DNA from 3 places in the Acidovorax sp. DW039 genome. Region 2 is predicted to be linked to each of the others. Evidence: riboswitches for the same ligand, from Rfam matches in the RefSeq annotation. Region 2 holds a riboswitch; each other region holds the start of a gene.

Region 1 (5,565 bases), 1.3 Mb from region 2:
GCCTCCAAGGCCGAGCAGGTGCTGAACCAGGTGCAGGGCGGCAAAATGGCCACGCCCAAGGCGCAGCCCCAGGTCACCGACGTGATTGCCCGTATCAAGAGGGGTGAATTCAACGGTGCGGACTACGTGCTGTTTGGCGTGGTCTCCAGCATCGACTTCACTGATGCGTTGCACCCCATCCAGGGCACCAGCAACGCCACGCGCCAGTACGGCCTGCAGCTGCTGGCCGACTTCTCGCTGATCAACACCAAGACCTACGAGATCAAGGCGGCGTTCTCTGCCCAAGGTGAAGGCAACGACACCAAGATCCTGTCCACCCGCGGCGACATTGCCCCGCCCAACCGCGCCAAGGTCATCCGCGAAACCTCGCAAAGTCTGGCGCAGGACGTGTACGTGCAGCTGGCTACCCAGCTGGGTTACACCGACGCACACCTCTCGCGTGGCGTGCGTCCCGCGCAGCCCATGCCCTATCCCGCAGGTGGCGGGCAGCCCCAGCCCATGCCAGTGCCCCAACAGCCTGAGCAGGTGCTTATCCTCAAGTGAGGATGGCGGTGGCATGACCTGCCCGCATCGCTCCGGCGTTGTCCAGGCCAGCCTCGTGCTGGCCTTTTTGTTGGCTGTTTCTGCTGTGCCCGCAGTGCTGTCGGGATGTTCTTCACCCGCCACCGGCCAGCGGATGAATATGCTGGATTGCCCTGCAGACAGAGCCTCGGAAGCCCCCAGCCGTTTTGCAGCCGCTCAACTGCCCGGAGCACAGGGCCAGACCGTGTGGGCCCTGCAGCGCGGGCCGGTGGTTCCCCCGCTGCGTTATCGCGTGGTGGTCATTCCCGGCTCGGGCTGCGCGGGCATGGGGGCGGTGGCAGACCGCTACTTTCGAGGGCTTTTGCATGCGCAGGTGACGGTGCTACACAAGCCCGGCGTGCATCCGGCCGATGCAACACCATCCCACCAATGTTCCCGGTCCTTTGTCGCCTCTGACAGCCTGGCATGGTGGAGTGCACACGCCCGTGTGGCGCTGCGCCAGCTCATCCAGGCGCACGCTGCAGAAGCGCCCTCTGTGCCCTGGTTGCTGGTGGGCATCTCAGAGGGTGCAGAGCTGCTTCCCTCCCTGGCTGAGGCAGTCGCCCCAGCACCCGCCGGGGTGGTCATGATTGCCAGCAGTGGGCTGGACCCGCGCGACGCTGGTCAGATGCAGGCCGAGCGCATGGGCCATCTGGCGGACTGGGAAGCACTCGCCCGCGCCCAGGCAGGCCCGCGGCCGGACTCGCAGGTGCTACAGGGGCGCAGCCTGCGCTACTGGCGGGATCTCTGGCAGTGGCCCGTGCAGCAGCCGTTGCTGCAGGGCCCGTGGCCCTTGCTGCAAGCATGGGGTGATGCCGATGAGCTGGTGCCTCCCACCGCCTACGAACAATTCGCGCAGCAGGCTTCACACCGCCATGCACCCTATTGCGCGCTGCGGGTGCCAGGAGCCGACCATGGCCTGCAGACAGCGGGCGTGGATGGCGTGCAGCGGCTTTGGTCTGCACTGGAAAGCTGGGGGCGAACACCCCAGAGCGGTCTTTGTGCCCATTTGACTTTGCGTTGACCCTTTCCCTGCAGGCCCTATACTCGCCCCCGTTGGTGCTCGTGCCGTTATTGCAACGGCACAGTTAAACGGGAATCAGGAGAGCGCGGCGCACCACGAGTCGCCCTTAACCTGAGCTGCCCCCGCAACGGTAAGCGAGAGAAGGCTGCATGCCTTCAGCCTGCGTCACATGTCCACTGGGTTCCGAGAGCCTGGGAAGGATTCGCAGGAACATCTCGCCAGCCCGGAGACCGGCCGACAAGCGGGTGAGCCACGTGCCCACCCATTTCACAGAACCTGCGGGGAGGCAGGGGTCTGGGTCAGTCCGGGTCGTTTTCATGTTGAATTTCTTTGTGCTGGCGATGGAGCCAGCGGCGCAGCATTTGGCGGGTCATGGCGTATCCATGGGCAGCTGGGGCTGGCGCCAGCCATGACGGTCGGTACCGTCTGGTTTGTGGGCGCGGGCCCGGGCGATCCGGAGCTCATCACCGTCAAGGGCCGTTCCCTGATTGAGCGCGCAGGAGCCATCCTGTTTGCAGGTTCGCTGGTCAACGAGGCCGTGACCCGCTGGGCCCCACCTGGCTGCACCATTGCTGACAGCAAGGACATGACGCTGGAGCAGATGGCCGCATGGCTTATCGCCCAGGCACAGCAGCACGCCGTGGTCATCCGCCTTCAGACGGGCGACCCTGCCTTGTATGGCGCGCTGATTGAAGTGGTGCAGCCGCTCGATGCCGCGGGGGTGCCTGTGCGGGTGGTGCCTGGCGTGTCCTCGGCCATGGCATCTGCGGCAGCCGCGGTGGAGAGTTTCACGCTGCCCGAAGTCACGCAGAGCGTGATCTTCACCCGCGTGGAAGGCCGCACGCCCATGCCCGAAGGTGAGTCGCTGGCCGAACTGGCGCGCCACCACTGCACGCTGTGCATCTTTCTGTCCATCACCCTGCTGCACAAGGTGCAGGAGCAATTGCGCACCGCGGGCTGGGCTGATGACGCCCCCATGCTCGTGGTGCACAAGGCCAGCTGGCCGGGTGAGGAACTCATCATCCGCGGCACGCTGGCCGACATCCGCCAGCGCTGCCGCGACGCCAAGGTGGTCAGCCAGGCCATGGTGATTGCCAGCCCCAACCTGGGTGCGCGCCACTGGCCCACGCTCGCCAAGTCCAAGCTGTACGACGCCAGCTTCACCCACCGCTTTCGCAAGGCCAGTGTGCCTGCCACGCCCACGGAGACTTCCTGATGCAAACCCCAGCCACGCCCCTCGGTACACACCACGGCGCACGCCACGAAGACACCATCCTGCTCATCGGCCACGGCTCGCGCGAGCCCGAGGGCAATGACGAAATCCACCGCTTTGTGGCCCAGTGGCGCACACGCCAGCCCAGCTGGAATATCGAGGTGTGCTTCATCGAGTTTGCGCCCCCCAGCCTGCACGACGGCTTGCTGCACGCCGCACGCAACGCCCGCCGCGTGCTGGTGCTGCCGCTCATCCTGAACGCGGCAGGCCACGTGAAGATGGAGATTCCCGAGGCCATTGAGCATGCCCGTGAACACTGCCCCGGCACCGAATTTCTGTATGGCCCGCACCTCACCGCATGCGACCCCATCCTGGATGTGCTGCGCCGCAACCTGCGCAAGTGCATGAGCGAGCTGGACATGCCTGACCCCACCACCACCGGCGTTGTGCTGCTGGGGCGCGGCTCGTCTGACCGCCAGGCCAATGGCGATGTCGCCAAGATGGCTCGCTGGCTGATGGAGGAGACGGACCACGAACTGGTGGACCTGGCCTTCACCGGCATCACCTGGCCGCGCCTGGAGCGCGCTGTGCAGCGGCAGGTGATGCTGGGCATGAAGCAGGTGGTGGTGTTGCCGTACTACCTGTTCACCGGCACGCTCATGCAGCGCATTGCCCGCCAGGTGGATCACCTGCGCCAGCAGTACCCGCAGGTGCGGTTTGCCCAGTCTTCGTACTTCGGGTTTGAAAAAGAAATCTTTGCCCTGCTGGAGCAGCGCGTGGCCGACCTGCGCGCGGGCGTGGCCGATGCCAAGCTGCCCTGCGATGGCTGCAAGTACCGCGAGATTGCCCATGACCTGGGCCATGGGCACAGCCACGAACATACGCATGCCCACGCACCGGCCACAGAGGCGGTGGTGCATGTGCACAGCCATGGGCCTGCGCATGACCATGCACACGACCATAGCCCCGCCCACCATCACGGGCATGACCACGAACATGGGCATGTCCATGCTGTCCACCACCCCGTCCATGCCGAGGGGCAAGCGGCATGAGCACCATCAACACGGTCACCGAACAGCTCACGCGTGCGGGTCAGGCCATCGAGCACGACAGCTTTGCCATCATTGACGCAGAGGTCCAGGCGCACAGCTACACCGCAGAGCAGTGGCCCATCGTGCGCCGCATGATCCACGCGAATGCGGACTTCGACTTCAACGGCCTCACGGACTTTCACCCGCAGGCCGTGCACGCTGGCATCACCGCCATGCTGCGCGGCGGCACGCCGGTAGTGGCCGATGTGGAAATGATCTGCTCGGGCCTGTCCATTCCGCGTCTGGCGCACTTTGGCATGCACACCCACCAGTTCATCTCGGACGCGGACGTAGTGCTGCTGGCCCAGCAGCAGGACACTACCCGTGCCGTGCAGGCCATGCGCAAAGCCCACCGCCTGGGCTTGCTGCAGGGTGCCATCGTCGGCATTGGCAACGCACCCACGGCGCTCATCGAGCTGGCTCGCCTGATTGCAGAGGAGGGCGTGCGCCCGGCACTCGTCGTGGGCATGCCGGTGGGCTTTGTGTCTGCCGCGGAATCCAAGGACCTGATTGCCGCGCAAAGCGAAGTGCCCTGGATCGTGATCCGCGGCCGCAAGGGCGGCTCTACGCTGGTGGTGGCTGCATTGCACGCTTTGCTGGCCCTGGCGGAGTCGCGCCAGAAGGCGCTGGTGGCGCAGGCCGCCACGCAGGCCGCACAGACTGCACCGTTGGCGCAAACGGGCCTGCACGCGTGAAGGCACTGCGGCCATGATGGAAAAAACCGTTCGCCGTGGCACCCGCACCGGCTTCACCACCGGGGCCTGCTCTGCAGCCGCTGCGCGTGCGGCCGTGTTGGGCCTGGTGCACGGCGCGGTACCTGAGGTGGTGGATTGCCTGTTGCCCAACGGCGATACGGTGCGCTTTGCGGTGAACGACGGCCGCTGCGATGTCAGCACTCCCGATGTACCGGCCACGGCCCACGCCATGGTCATCAAGGACGCAGGCGACGACCCCGATTGCACCGACAAGGCCCACCTCACCGCCGATGTGCGCGTGCTGCCCGGCGAGGCCGGTGTGGTGCGCCTGTGTGGCGGTTTTGGTGTGGGCACGGTCACCATGGCCGGGCTGGGTCTGGAAGTGGGCGGTCCGGCCATCAACCCCGTGCCCCGCCGCAACATTGAAGACAACGTGCGCGCTGCAGGGGCACCGCTGCTGGCCCATGCGGGGCTCGAAGTGACCATCTCCGTACCCCAGGGCGTGGAGATGGCGCGCAAGACGCTCAACGCCCGCCTGGGCATTCTGGGGGGCATCTCCATCCTGGGTACCACCGGCATCGTCAAGCCGTATTCCACCTCGGCCTACCGCGCCAGCGTGGTGCAGGGCGTGCAGGTGGCGGCCACGCTGGGCCACGGCGTGGTGGTGCTCACCACAGGCGGGCGCACCGAGCAGTTTGCGATGAAAGAGCGCGCCGCGCTGCCCCCTGCCTGCTTTGTGCAGATGGGCGACTTCCTGCGCTATGCGCTCGATGAAGCCGTGGCCCAGGGGCTGACCGAAGTCGTCATTGGCGGCATGGTGGGCAAGCTGACCAAAATCGCCCAGGGCGAAACCATCACCCACGCCAACCGCGCCGAAGTGGACACCGAGCTGCTCGCCCAGCTGGCCGCCAGCATTGGCGCCCCGCCCGAGGTATGCGCCGAGATTGCCGCTGCCGAAACCGCCCGCTTTGCTGCCGAGCG
Region 2 (5,565 bases):
GTAAGCCGCTGGAGAGTTGCCACGCCCCGGTGCGGTAGTGCGCCCACAGGTTGGCGCTTTGGCGGGGCACGTTGGCTGGGCGGTTACCGGCCCGGTTGCCACCGGCCTCCAGCAGCGTGTCGAACTGCGCGTCCACCAGCGCCAGGTTGCCCTCCAGCCGCAAGGCGCGGGTGGCTTGCACCACTGCGGTCCATTCCACCCCGCGTGAGGATTGCTGCCCGCCTTGCACAGAGACAGAAGGCCGTGCCGGGTCGCGCGTGACGATGTTCTTTTTATCGATGTTGAATACGGCCAATGTCCATTCGCCCAGACCTTGCTGGATGGACTGCTTGATGCCCACTTCGGTCTGCGTGCCGCGGCTGAGCTGGAAGTCGCGGTTGGCCAGGTTGAGGCTGATCAACGCGGTCACCGGGTCATAGCCCGTGCTCACCTGCGCATAGACGCTGGTGCGGTCATCCCAGCGGTAGGTGAGACCACCCCGCGCAGACGTGCCGCCCATCTGCTTGTCAAACCGGGTTCCTGCCTGCAGTTCCTGCCGGTCATAGCGGTAGGCATCGTGGCGCAGGCCCACCAAGGCCAGCCACTGAGGTGCCAGTGTCCACGCATCTTCCGCATACACCGCATGCTGGGTCAGGCTCGTGTCGTACTTGGGCAGCGTGGCGTCGGGGCTGGCCCAGGTGCCCTGCACGGGGTTAATGGCCGAGACCGTAGAGGTGCCGCCATAGGGCGCATTGTTGGTGTGCGTGAAGCTGGACCGCACGGCGTCCCAGCCCACCACCCAACGGTGTGCGCCCGAGCGGCCCGCTGCACTGACGTTGTTACCGGTCTGCTCCAGGTGGTGCAGGATTTCCAGGTAGTCAGACCGTGTGACCGTGCCCGCCGCGGGGTTGAAGCTGTAGGCCTCAATGTTGCGCCAGTGCCGGTCGGTTTTGAAGTAATAGGTTTCGTTGCGCAGCGTCAGTGCGTCGCTCGCCTGCCACTGCACCTTGGCGCGCAGGCGGGTGTCCTCGTAGCGGATGATGCTGTCACTGGCATTGTAGTTCTCTCCAGCCAGCTCTGCAGCTACCCGGCCATTGACCCCGGGGGTGCCCCAGTACCGGGCGGGCTCCTGGGTGGCGCGGTCGGCCACCAGGTCTATCTGCAGATCTGCCCGGGGCTGCAGCCGCAGCGTGCCCATGAATTTGCCCGACTGGCTGAAGCTCAATGCCCGGTCGCCATCGGCCTGGCTGCCGTAGGCATCGATGCGGTAGCTGGCTGATTCGCCCAGTGGCCCGGTGGCACCCACGCCTGCACGGGCGGCCTCTTTCGTGCCGCCTGCCAGCAGCACTTCAGTGGTGCGCTCGCGGCTGGGGGCCTTGCGCACGGCGTTGAGGGTCGCGCCCACGGTGCCGCTGCCGTACATGAGCGAGGCCGGGCCGCGCAGCACTTCCATGCGCTCATAGCCCCAGGTGTCAGACGGGTAGGAGATGGTGCCTGCAGCCACCCCGGCGGCAACGCCGTCCTCGGCCACACCCACGGAGTTGGCCCCAAAAAAGCCCCGGCTGCTGAAGGCCAGCCCGCCATTGCCCGGCGAGCCTGCCGCCGTCAGGCCCACGGTGCGGGTGATGGCTTCGGTCACCGCCGTGTCGCCCCGCTCCTGCAGTTGCAGGTCTGACACGCCATCCATACTCATCGGGGCTTCGCGCACGGCAAGGCCCGTGCGTGTACCCGTGGTGCTCGCCTGCTGTAGCCGCAGGCCTGCGCGTTCGGCAGGCTCGGTGACATCTACGCTGGGTAGCGTGGTCTGAGCTGCTGCAGCGCAGCACGCCAGGGTGGCCGCTGCGATGGCGCTGTGCGCCAAGGGCATCAATGGCTTGAAAGGCTTGAAGAGTGCGTGGTGGCTGGTGCGCGAAGCAGCAGCCGATGAAGAGAGAACAGTATGTTGGCGTTGCATGACAAAAACAGGTTAGGCCACCTGAAGCGACAGCAACGCGCACGCCGCCACCCGCCGGGCAGGGCTTGCTGCATCACTGCCTGCACCCCGCAGGCGGCTGGTATGCGCACCCTCCGAAGGAGATGCGCGACGAAGAGCGGCTCACACAAGCCAGCGAAGCGGCCCTGGCTAGGCGTTCCGTCGCAGGCAGTACAAGCAGTACGGCAAGACGGGACAACGACGCCAGGGGGGTTGTGTGAGTCGCTCCAAAGCAGCAGGCCGGTATCCGGGCTTACAAAGGGCCAGATCGCAGAAGCGTTCTGACCAGACCCCCTCCTTCCCAAGCGCGCCGCGCATCTGCCGGGGGCAGACCACGTAGGCGCTCAGTGGATGCACGCAGACCGCGAGGCCTGTGTGCGATGGGGGCTGTCTTTGCTTACCGTTGCGGGGGCAGCCAAGGAGTGTGCGGTCCAGACCTCCATGAAGCCATGGGGCTTTGCGCAGTCACCTTGTTCCCGTTTACTCTGCATGAGACATGCAGACACCTGTTGCACGGTGTGCTTCGAGAGGCTTGCCGCATCCATCTGATGCGATGCAGCGCGTCCCAGCGAAGGCGGGCGCAGTATACGCGCAGCCCTTTTGCTTGCTGCACTGGGCGCGTGCTACTCCAGCACGTCGATGGAGCGGAACACGCGTTGTAACTGCGGGTCGGTGGTTTCGCGGCACGCATGCACCTGCCGTAGCAGGTGTGCCACAAAACGCTGGGCCACAAAGGGCAGTGGGCCGTGGCCGCGTTGCAGCACTCCTGCCACGTGGGGCTCAAAGGGTTCACTCAAGCGCAGAGGCGTAATGCGGCCCGCCGGGCCTTCGGTCTCAATCAGGGGCCAGGGACAGAACGACACCATGTCACTGTGCGCCACCAGGTGCAGCAGCAAAGAGGCAGAGTGCACGAGGTGAATGCGCCGCGTGGGCACCGCGATGCCGTGCCGCAAAAAGAGCTTTTCAAAAATGCCGCTCTCTTCGCTGGGCGTGTAGTTCAGCAGCCAGTCACAGTCATGCAGCTCGTGCAGCGACCTGGCCTGCACCAGCGGGTGCCCGGTGCGTGCCACCACGGCAGCTTCGTAGCGAAAGAGCGGCGTGGCGTGCAGGTCTTGCGCAGCGCTGCCAGTGGGCACACGGCCAATCAGCAGGTCGATGCTGCCTTCGCGCAGACGAGGCAACGCCACGGCAGACAAACCCTCAAACAGCTCCAGTCGCACCTGGGGCAGTTCCGCGCGGAAGCTGGCGAGCACCGTGGGCAGCAGGCTGTGCGCAATCCACGGCGTGACCGCCACTGCCAGGCGCATGTGGGCCTGCGGGTCGCGCAGGGCGGCCATTTCTGCCTCGGCCTGTTCCAGCTGCCCGGTGACCAACTGTGCGTGGCGCAGCAGCACCTGCCCCGCGTGCGTGAGCACCATGCCGCTGCTATGGCGCTGAAACAGCGGCAGGCGGTGCGCCTCCTCCAGCTCTCGCAGGCCCTGGGTGACGGCGGCTTGCGTCACCCCCAGCGCTCGCGCTGCAGCCCGCACACTGCCGCACTCCGCCAGCGCCACCAGATAGCGAATCTGGTGGAGTTTCATTGACAGATGGGGAGGGGTGCGCGCAGCGTCCATAACGCCATCATGCACATTCCATGCCGCCGGGCTTGCAGGCAGAGCGTACGGCGCGGGGTGCAAGGCACAGCCTGTCGTGCCAAGCAGCGGTGGTCTTTTGCCGCACCGCCTGCCTGCCTAGACTGGATTGCATGAACCAAGACCTTCTGCAAACTGCCGTGTTGCCCGGCATCCGCGCGTTGGAACCCGAAATGGTGGCCCTGCGCCACCACATCCACGCCCACCCCGAGCTGGCCTTTGAGGAATTTGCCACCAGTGACCTGGTCGCCGAGCGGCTGACCGAATGGGGCTACGAAGTGCACCGGGGGCTGGGCGGTACTGGCGTGGTGGGCACGCTGCGGGTGGGCCAGGGCAGCAAGCGCCTGGGCCTGCGGGCCGACATGGATGCGCTGCCCATCCACGAAGCCACGGGCCTGCCCTATGCCAGCCGCCATGCGGGCAAGATGCACGCCTGCGGGCACGACGGGCACACCGCCACGCTGCTGGCTGCAGCGCGCCACCTGGCGCAGACCCGGTCGTTTGACGGCACGCTGCACCTGATCTTTCAGCCCGCCGAAGAGGGCTTGGGCGGTGGCCGCAAGATGGTGGAGGACGGACTGTTCCGGCTGTTCCCGTGCGATGCCATCTTTGCCCTGCACAACATGCCCGGCTTTCCCGCAGGGCAGTTTGGCTTCATGTCGGGCTCGTTCATGGCGTCGTCCGACACCGTCATCATCAAGGTGCGCGGCAAGGGCGGTCACGGTTCGGCACCGCATCTGTCGTGGGACCCGGTGGTGGCCTCCGCGCATCTGATTCTGGCCTTGCAAACGGTGGTTTCGCGCAACGTAGACCCGCGCGACATGGCTGTGGTGACTGTGGGGGCCATCCATGCGGGCGATGCACCCAACGTGATCCCGAACGAGGTGGAACTGCGCCTGTCGGTGCGCGCCTACCGGCCCGAGGTGCGCCAGCAGCTGCGCGAGCGCATCACCGCCCTGGCCCACGCACAGTCCGCTGCACTGGGGGCCGAGGCCGAGGTGGAATACCGCTGGCGTTACCCCGCACTGGTCAACGACCCTGCCTGCACCGCCATCGCCCGGCAGGTGGCAGTGGACTGGCTGGGCGAGGGCGCCCTCATTCCCAACCTGCAACCCCTGACGGGCAGCGAAGACTTCTCTTTCATGCTCGAAGCCTGCCCCGGCAGCTACTTCATCGTGGGCAACGGCGAGGGGGACACCCATGGCACGGGCGGTTGCATGGTGCACAACCCTGGCTACGACTTCAACGACCGCATCCTGCCCGTGGCCGCTTCGTACTGGGTCAAGCTCACAGAGCACTTCCTTTCGGCCCAGGCAACCGCCTGATCGCTCCCGTTTTTTCTCTTCTTGACTGCGAGCTAATCCATGACTCTGTCTTTGCTTGATGCGGCCTCTGCTGCAACGTCCCGCCGTGATGTCCTGCGTGGCCTGGCCGCCTTGGGCGCTGCCGGGTGGGCCCTGCCCGGCAGTGCCCAGTCGGCCTACCCCTCCAAACCCATCAAGTTCGTGGTGGGCTACCCTGCCGGGGGCTCGGTGGACCTGATTGGCCGCGTGCTGGCCGATGCATTGGGCCCGCGCCTGAAGGCCACCACGGTGGTGGACAACCAGGGTGGCGCAGCGGGTGCCATTGCTGCGCAACGTGTGGCCACTTCCACGCCCGATGGGTACACGCTGCTGGTGGGTTCCAGCAACGAACTGGTGGGCACCCGCGTGGTCAACCCCGCCCAGCGTTATGACGGCCTCAAGGACTTCACCCCCATCGGCATGATGGCCACTGCCCCGGTGGTACTCACCGCTGCGCCGCATACGGGCATCAAGTCCATTCCTGAACTGCTCGACCTGCTGCGCCGCAACCCTGGCAAATACAGCTACGGCAGCTCGGGCGTGGGCTCCACGCTGCACTTTGCGGGCGAGTTGTTCAAGCAAAAGGCCGGGGTGTTCATGACGCACATCCCCTACCGGGGCGTGGCTCCGCTCACGAGCG
Region 3 (5,565 bases), 630 kb from region 2:
ACTTCAGGCCCACAAACAGCGTGCGGCCGGGGGTGGCGTAAGTGCGGGCCAGCTGGTAGTCCTTGTCGGTCAGGTTGTCCACGCGGGCCAGCAAGGTGTAGTCGCGCGCAATGCGGGTGCTGGCATACAGGTTGATCAGGGTGTAGCCACCCAGCACGTTGGTATTGGCCACCGTGTCATAGCGGCGGCCCGACGCCTGCACTTCGGCCCCCAGCGTCCAGCCAGCGATCACCGTGTCTGCCCCGAAGGTGCCGTGGTGCTTGGCACGGCGGGCCAGTTGCTTGCCTGTGTCCAGATCACGCGGGCGCTGCAGGTCAAGCGAGCCGTGCAGTTGCACGGTGCCGATACGGTGCGACGCTGCCAGCGTCACGCCCTTGTATTCGGCACGGGCGGTGTTGGCGTAGCAGCCCTGAGTTTGCAGCGGCGAGCATGCCGATGCGCCCACAAAGCTGATCAGGTTGGTAACGCGGTTGCGATAGGCCACGGCCGACAAGCTGCTGTCCCCCTGCGCGTAACGCAAGCCCAGTTCCGCATTGCGCGCAGACTCTGGCCGCAGCGAGGCAACGCCGTACTGGCTGAAGCGCTGGTACAACGTGGGCGCACGGAAGGCCGTGCCCACCGAGGCCGTAGCACGCCACTGGGGCGTGATGGCGTAGCCATAGGCTACGCTGCCGGTGTTCTTGCCACCAAACTCGCTGTCATCGTCATGCCGGGCATTGACGTGGATGGTGTGCCCCCCCGCATTGAAGCCATAACCCAAAGCCAGTGCGTTTTGCGAACGATCGCGGTCGATGGGCTTGTTCTCCAGGTGGTCTTCACGGCGCTCCAAAGCCGCGGTGATCAGGTGCGCGCCCTGGCGCCATTCGTTCTGGAACAGATAGCCGCGCAGGCGGGTATCCGACAGGTAGACCGTGGGTGTTGTTTCGTACTTGTCGCGCGAGTCGGTGATGCTCAGGCGGGTCTTGTAAGCAGTGCTCCACTGCGCGAGCCAGTTCAGACCCAGTGCGTGCATGGTGTGCAGGTTGCGGTCATCCTTGCCCAGGCCGCTGTCGTATCCGCTGTTGGTGTCGCCCACCATAAGCGAGCCTTCAAGCCTGTGGGCCGAGTTCAATTGCAGACCGAGGCGTGCATTGCCGGCCGTGTTGCGGTAACCGTCCTTGTCGGGGTTCTGGCCTGCAACGGGTCGGGCATTGAAGCCATCGCTTTCGTCGCGCATGAGCCCCAGCGAGTAGTCCACCGTGCCGCTGGCGCCACTCACACCGGCTTCCAGCTTGGTGGTGGCACGGTTACCCACACCCACGGAAACGAAAGGCGCGACGCCCTTTTCGCCACGCTTGGTAAAAATCTGGATCACCCCACCCATGGCGTCAGACCCGTAAACCGCGCCAGCAGGCCCCCGCAGCACTTCGATGCGGTCAATCAACCCGAGTGGAATCGTCTCCCAGGCGGCGCCGCCGGTGGATTGCGAATCCATGCGCACGCCATCGATGTAGACAGCAGTAAAGCGGGTTTCAGCGCCACGCAGGAACAGGCTGGTGGTCGTGCCTGGGCCACCATTGCGGGACATCTCTACCCCAGGCAGACGGGCCAGCAAATCGCCAAGACCAGTGGCACCGCTGCGCTCGATGCTGTCACGGTCCACGATGGAGACATCCGCCACCAGGTCAGACAATGGCTGCTCGGTGCGTGTAGCAGCCACCACCATTTCAGACATCGATGGCGAACGCAGGTTTTGAGCCAGTTGGACTGTTTCGGAAACGTTCTGGGCGTGGACAGTCAGGGACGCTGCGCACAGCCCCGCAGATGCCAGGGCGAACCACAAGGGACGCAGGGACGGAAGCACCTGGGTGCGAACGCAAGGTGTAGAGAACTTCATCATGGGAAACACAAACGACAAACAACCCGTGCCGGCCTCCCCGCCAGCATGTGGGTGATACGGCTGCGCTGTGATGCATTGCATCGACGCAGCCACCGTGTTGGCCGGTATCCGGGCTGGCGGAAACACCCTCCACCGCCTTCCCAGACGCTTGTTCAAGGCACCCAGTGGCGTGATGTGTGAAGAGAGGATCAATCGATCCGTCCGCTGACCGTTGCGGGGGCAGCGCAGGCCGGGCATCCCATGGTGCGGGCAAACCTTCCTGCTTCCCGTTGAACTGCAGCCTGTGAACCAGTCTGCGAGCACCAACTCGCCGATTCTAGAACCTGTTCAAGATCTTTTTGGGGTCGCACAAGTGTCTTGCCGGGCGCCCGGCTAGGGGATGGGCTGCTAGGCGCAGCGCGCCGCCAATAGCCCGTGCTATTGGCAAGCGGTGCAACAACGCAGACCGCCCGGCAAGCCACTTGCCCGAAGGGTTGGAGTGAAATTGGGCGATTGGACGCCCCGGCTGCTTGCATGGGCACGAGCCCATGCGGCGCATCCGTTGCATCCACTCATCCCGATTGCACTCCAATGCGATCCCCAAAAAGATTTTGAACAGGTTCTTAGGGCCTCGATGGGTACGGCTGGAAACGGACGACTCTACAATCGAGGGTTGTATGGCAGAACCCTCCACCACCGATCAGATCGCAGAGCGTGTTGAGCGCCTGCTGTTGCGACACGCTGAATTGCAGCGCACCAATGCGTTGCTGTCCGATCAGGTGCGCACCCTCACCCAGGAACGGGACTCGCTCAAGTCGCGCCTGAATGCCGCGCGTGCGCGCGTGGATGCGCTGCTGGAGCGCCTGCCCTCGTCCACAGCGCCAGCCCCCCTCACACCCAAGGACCCTGAATGAAGCAGATCGAGGTGCAGATCCTCCAGCAAAGCTACCTGCTGGCCTGTCCGGAGGGACAAGAGTCTCGCCTTCTCGACGCCGTGGAAAGGGTGGACACGGCCATGACCCGCATCCGCGACGCAGGCAAGGTGCGGGCCCGTGAACGCATCGCCGTGCTGGCGGCCTTGAATCTGGCCTTCGAAATTGCGGACCGGGACGCTGCGGCCCTGGCGGCAGCGCCTTCGCCTGCGGCAGCAGCGCAGTTCAACCCCGGTGCCGTGACGTCCACGCCAAGTGCAGAGGAACAGGCGCGGCTCGACTCCTTGTTGGCGCGCCTGGACCAAGCGCTGGAGCAAGACGGCCAGTTGCTCTGAACCGGCTCCCGCAAAGGCGGGTGCTGGCGCAAGACACGGCGTTCACAAAGCCTGCACGGTCAACGCAGATTTTGCCGCCACCCGCCCTGTGAAAGACCTACAATGGCAACGTCTGCGGCGTTGCCGGGCTTTATATTTCCTTGAACCAATGCTCACTGAGCACGGGCTTGGTACATCGCCTGATGAGCGTGATCGTCTCGCGTCAGATGAACCCAACGTCAGACTGCCCTCGCCCACCTGAACCCCCGGTTCAGGATGCCGGTCCGGTGGCGTCCGCAGACACCTTATTTCATCCATTGCTGCCCCTGCATCCGTCAGTTCTGCGGCAGCAGTTCCCTCAGCCTCTGCAGGTCTGCCATGCTCGATCCCCTCTTGATCATTGAACTGGGCGCACTGGGCCTGTGCACGGGTTTTCTGGCAGGGTTGCTGGGTATTGGCGGAGGCATGCTGCTGGTGCCTTTCCTCACATACATCCTCGGTGCCAGACAGGTTGCCCCAGACCTGGCAGTGAAGATGGCGATTGCCACATCCATGGCCACCATCGTGTTCACCTCGGTATCCAGCGTCCGCGCACACCACAAGCGCGGAGCGGTTCGCTGGGACATCGTGACCAAGCTTGCACCGGGCATTGTGCTCGGCGGGTTTGCAGCAAGTCTGGGCGTGTTCGCACTGCTCAAAGGCTCTTTCCTGGCAGTCTTCTTTGGCCTGTTCGTCAGCTTCTCTGCCACGCAAATGTTTCTGGACAAGAAGCCCGCGCCCAGCCGCCAGATGCCAGGCACAGCAGGCCAGTTGGGCGCCGGGGGCGTGATTGGTTTTCTTTCAGGGCTGGTGGGTGCAGGAGGGGGCTTTGTCAGCGTGCCCTTCATGACATGGTGCAACGTCCCCATTCATAACGCGGTGGCAACCAGTGCAGCACTGGGTTTTCCCATCGCACTGGCCAATGTGGTGGGCTATGTGGTGGGCGGGCAGTCGGTTGCCGATCTGCCCGCCGGTTCGCTGGGTTATCTGTGGTTGCCGGCGTTGGGTGTGATTGCCACTTGCAGTGTGCTCACCGCGCCTTTGGGAGCGAAAGCGGCTCACAACCTTCCTGTCAAAAAGCTCAAACGCGTGTTCGCCAGCCTGCTTTTTGCCTTGGCGGCCTACATGTTCTGGAAAGGGGTCATGACGGCCTGATGGGCTTATGTCCCCGACTTATGTCTCCACCGGCACATACGGGCATCTCCCGCCGAATGTTCAATCCGTCCGCGCTACGTCCTTACAAGGGCATCTTTGAGCAGGGCACTGAACGCCTCTGCAGGTAACGCGGCGGAGCACAGAAAGCCCTGGAAATGATCGCAGCCCAGTTGCTGCAACATGGCTTTCTGCTCTGTGGTTTCCACGCCTTCAGCCACCACTTGAATGCCCAGTGCATGCCCCATGCTGACCACCGCACTCACGATGGCACGGTCACCACTGTCGCCCGGCAGACCCTTGACGAAAGACTGGTCTACCTTGAGTTTGTGAATAGGCAGCTTCTTGAGATACCCCAGGCTGGAATAGCCTGTCCCAAAGTCATCAATCGCCATGCTGACCCCCAACCTGGCAAGGCTATGCAAGCGTTGCTCGGTCTCCAGGGCATCCTGCAACAGGATGCTCTCGGTCAGTTCCAGTTCGAGCAAGGTGGCGGGCAATGCATATGCCGACAAGAGGTTGACCAGCCGGTCAACAAAATCAGGCTGACGAAACTCCAGGGCAGAAACGTTGACAGAAACCACGACAGGAGACCCCGAGCGCTGCCAGCGTGACGCCTCCTGGATGGCCTGCTCCATCACCCAGGCCCCTAGCGTGACGATATAGCCGGACTCCTCCGCGAGCGGAATGAACGTAGCTGGCGATACATAGCCAGCTTCGGGGTCGTGCCAGCGGATCAAAGCTTCCGCTCCCGTAATGCGGCCTGTGGTGATCTCTACCTGTGGCTGGTAGTGCAGGGACATCTGCCCCAACCCCAGCGCCTGCCGCATGGAATGCTCCAGCCGCATGCGGGAGAGCAAATCGGCGTTCATCGCAGGCTGGTAGAAACCATAGCTTCCCCGTCCCCGATCTTTGACCCGGTACATCGCCGTGTCTGCCTGCTGGATGAGGTCATCCAGCCCTGCACCATCAGCCGGGAACAGGGCAATACCAATGCTGCACTGGATGGAGAATCCCATTTCGTCCAAGCGAAACGGCCTGAGCATTTCATCAAGGATGCGACGGCACACGGCTTCGGCAACACTGGCGGAGCCTTCATGCAGGTAGATGACGAACTCATCGCCGCCCAGCCTGCACAGCAGATCCGTCTGGCGCAAACAAGTCTGCAGCCTTTCGGCCACCAGGCGCAGCACCCGATCCCCGAAGGGATGCCCCAGAGAGTCATTGATGATTTTGAAGCGGTCCAGATCCAGGAACAGAATGGAAAACT

Evidence for each region. A riboswitch is a leader RNA that binds a small molecule or an ion and turns the genes downstream of it on or off. The one in region 2 is predicted to bind cobalamin.
Region 1: another riboswitch for cobalamin. It lies ahead of cobM (precorrin-4 C(11)-methyltransferase); the one in region 2 lies ahead of AACH87_RS16355 (TonB-dependent receptor).
Region 3: another riboswitch for cobalamin. It lies ahead of AACH87_RS13485 (TonB-dependent receptor); the one in region 2 lies ahead of AACH87_RS16355 (TonB-dependent receptor).

What each region holds. Positions count from the first base shown of each region.
Region 1 is NZ_AP029019.1:115,561-121,125, forward strand. It holds gene AACH87_RS00510 (hypothetical protein) at 1-543, shown strand, start outside; gene AACH87_RS00515 (alpha/beta hydrolase) at 557-1,585, shown strand; cobalamin riboswitch at 1,602-1,839, shown strand; gene cobM (precorrin-4 C(11)-methyltransferase) at 1,995-2,801, shown strand; gene AACH87_RS00525 (CbiX/SirB N-terminal domain-containing protein) at 2,801-3,850, shown strand; gene AACH87_RS00530 (precorrin-8X methylmutase) at 3,847-4,584, shown strand; gene AACH87_RS00535 (cobalt-precorrin-5B (C(1))-methyltransferase) at 4,598-5,565, shown strand, end outside.
Region 2 is NZ_AP029019.1:3,654,814-3,660,378, reverse strand. It holds gene AACH87_RS16355 (TonB-dependent receptor) at 1-1,933, opposite strand, end outside; cobalamin riboswitch at 2,172-2,476, opposite strand; gene AACH87_RS16350 (LysR substrate-binding domain-containing protein) at 2,575-3,531, opposite strand; gene AACH87_RS16345 (M20 aminoacylase family protein) at 3,696-4,907, shown strand; gene AACH87_RS16340 (tripartite tricarboxylate transporter substrate-binding protein) at 4,947-5,565, shown strand, end outside.
Region 3 is NZ_AP029019.1:3,025,142-3,030,706, forward strand. It holds gene AACH87_RS13485 (TonB-dependent receptor) at 1-1,876, opposite strand, end outside; cobalamin riboswitch at 1,961-2,201, opposite strand; gene AACH87_RS13490 (DUF904 domain-containing protein) at 2,536-2,772, shown strand; gene AACH87_RS13495 (cell division protein ZapA) at 2,769-3,125, shown strand; gene AACH87_RS13500 (sulfite exporter TauE/SafE family protein) at 3,483-4,298, shown strand; gene AACH87_RS13505 (EAL domain-containing protein) at 4,373-5,565, opposite strand, start outside.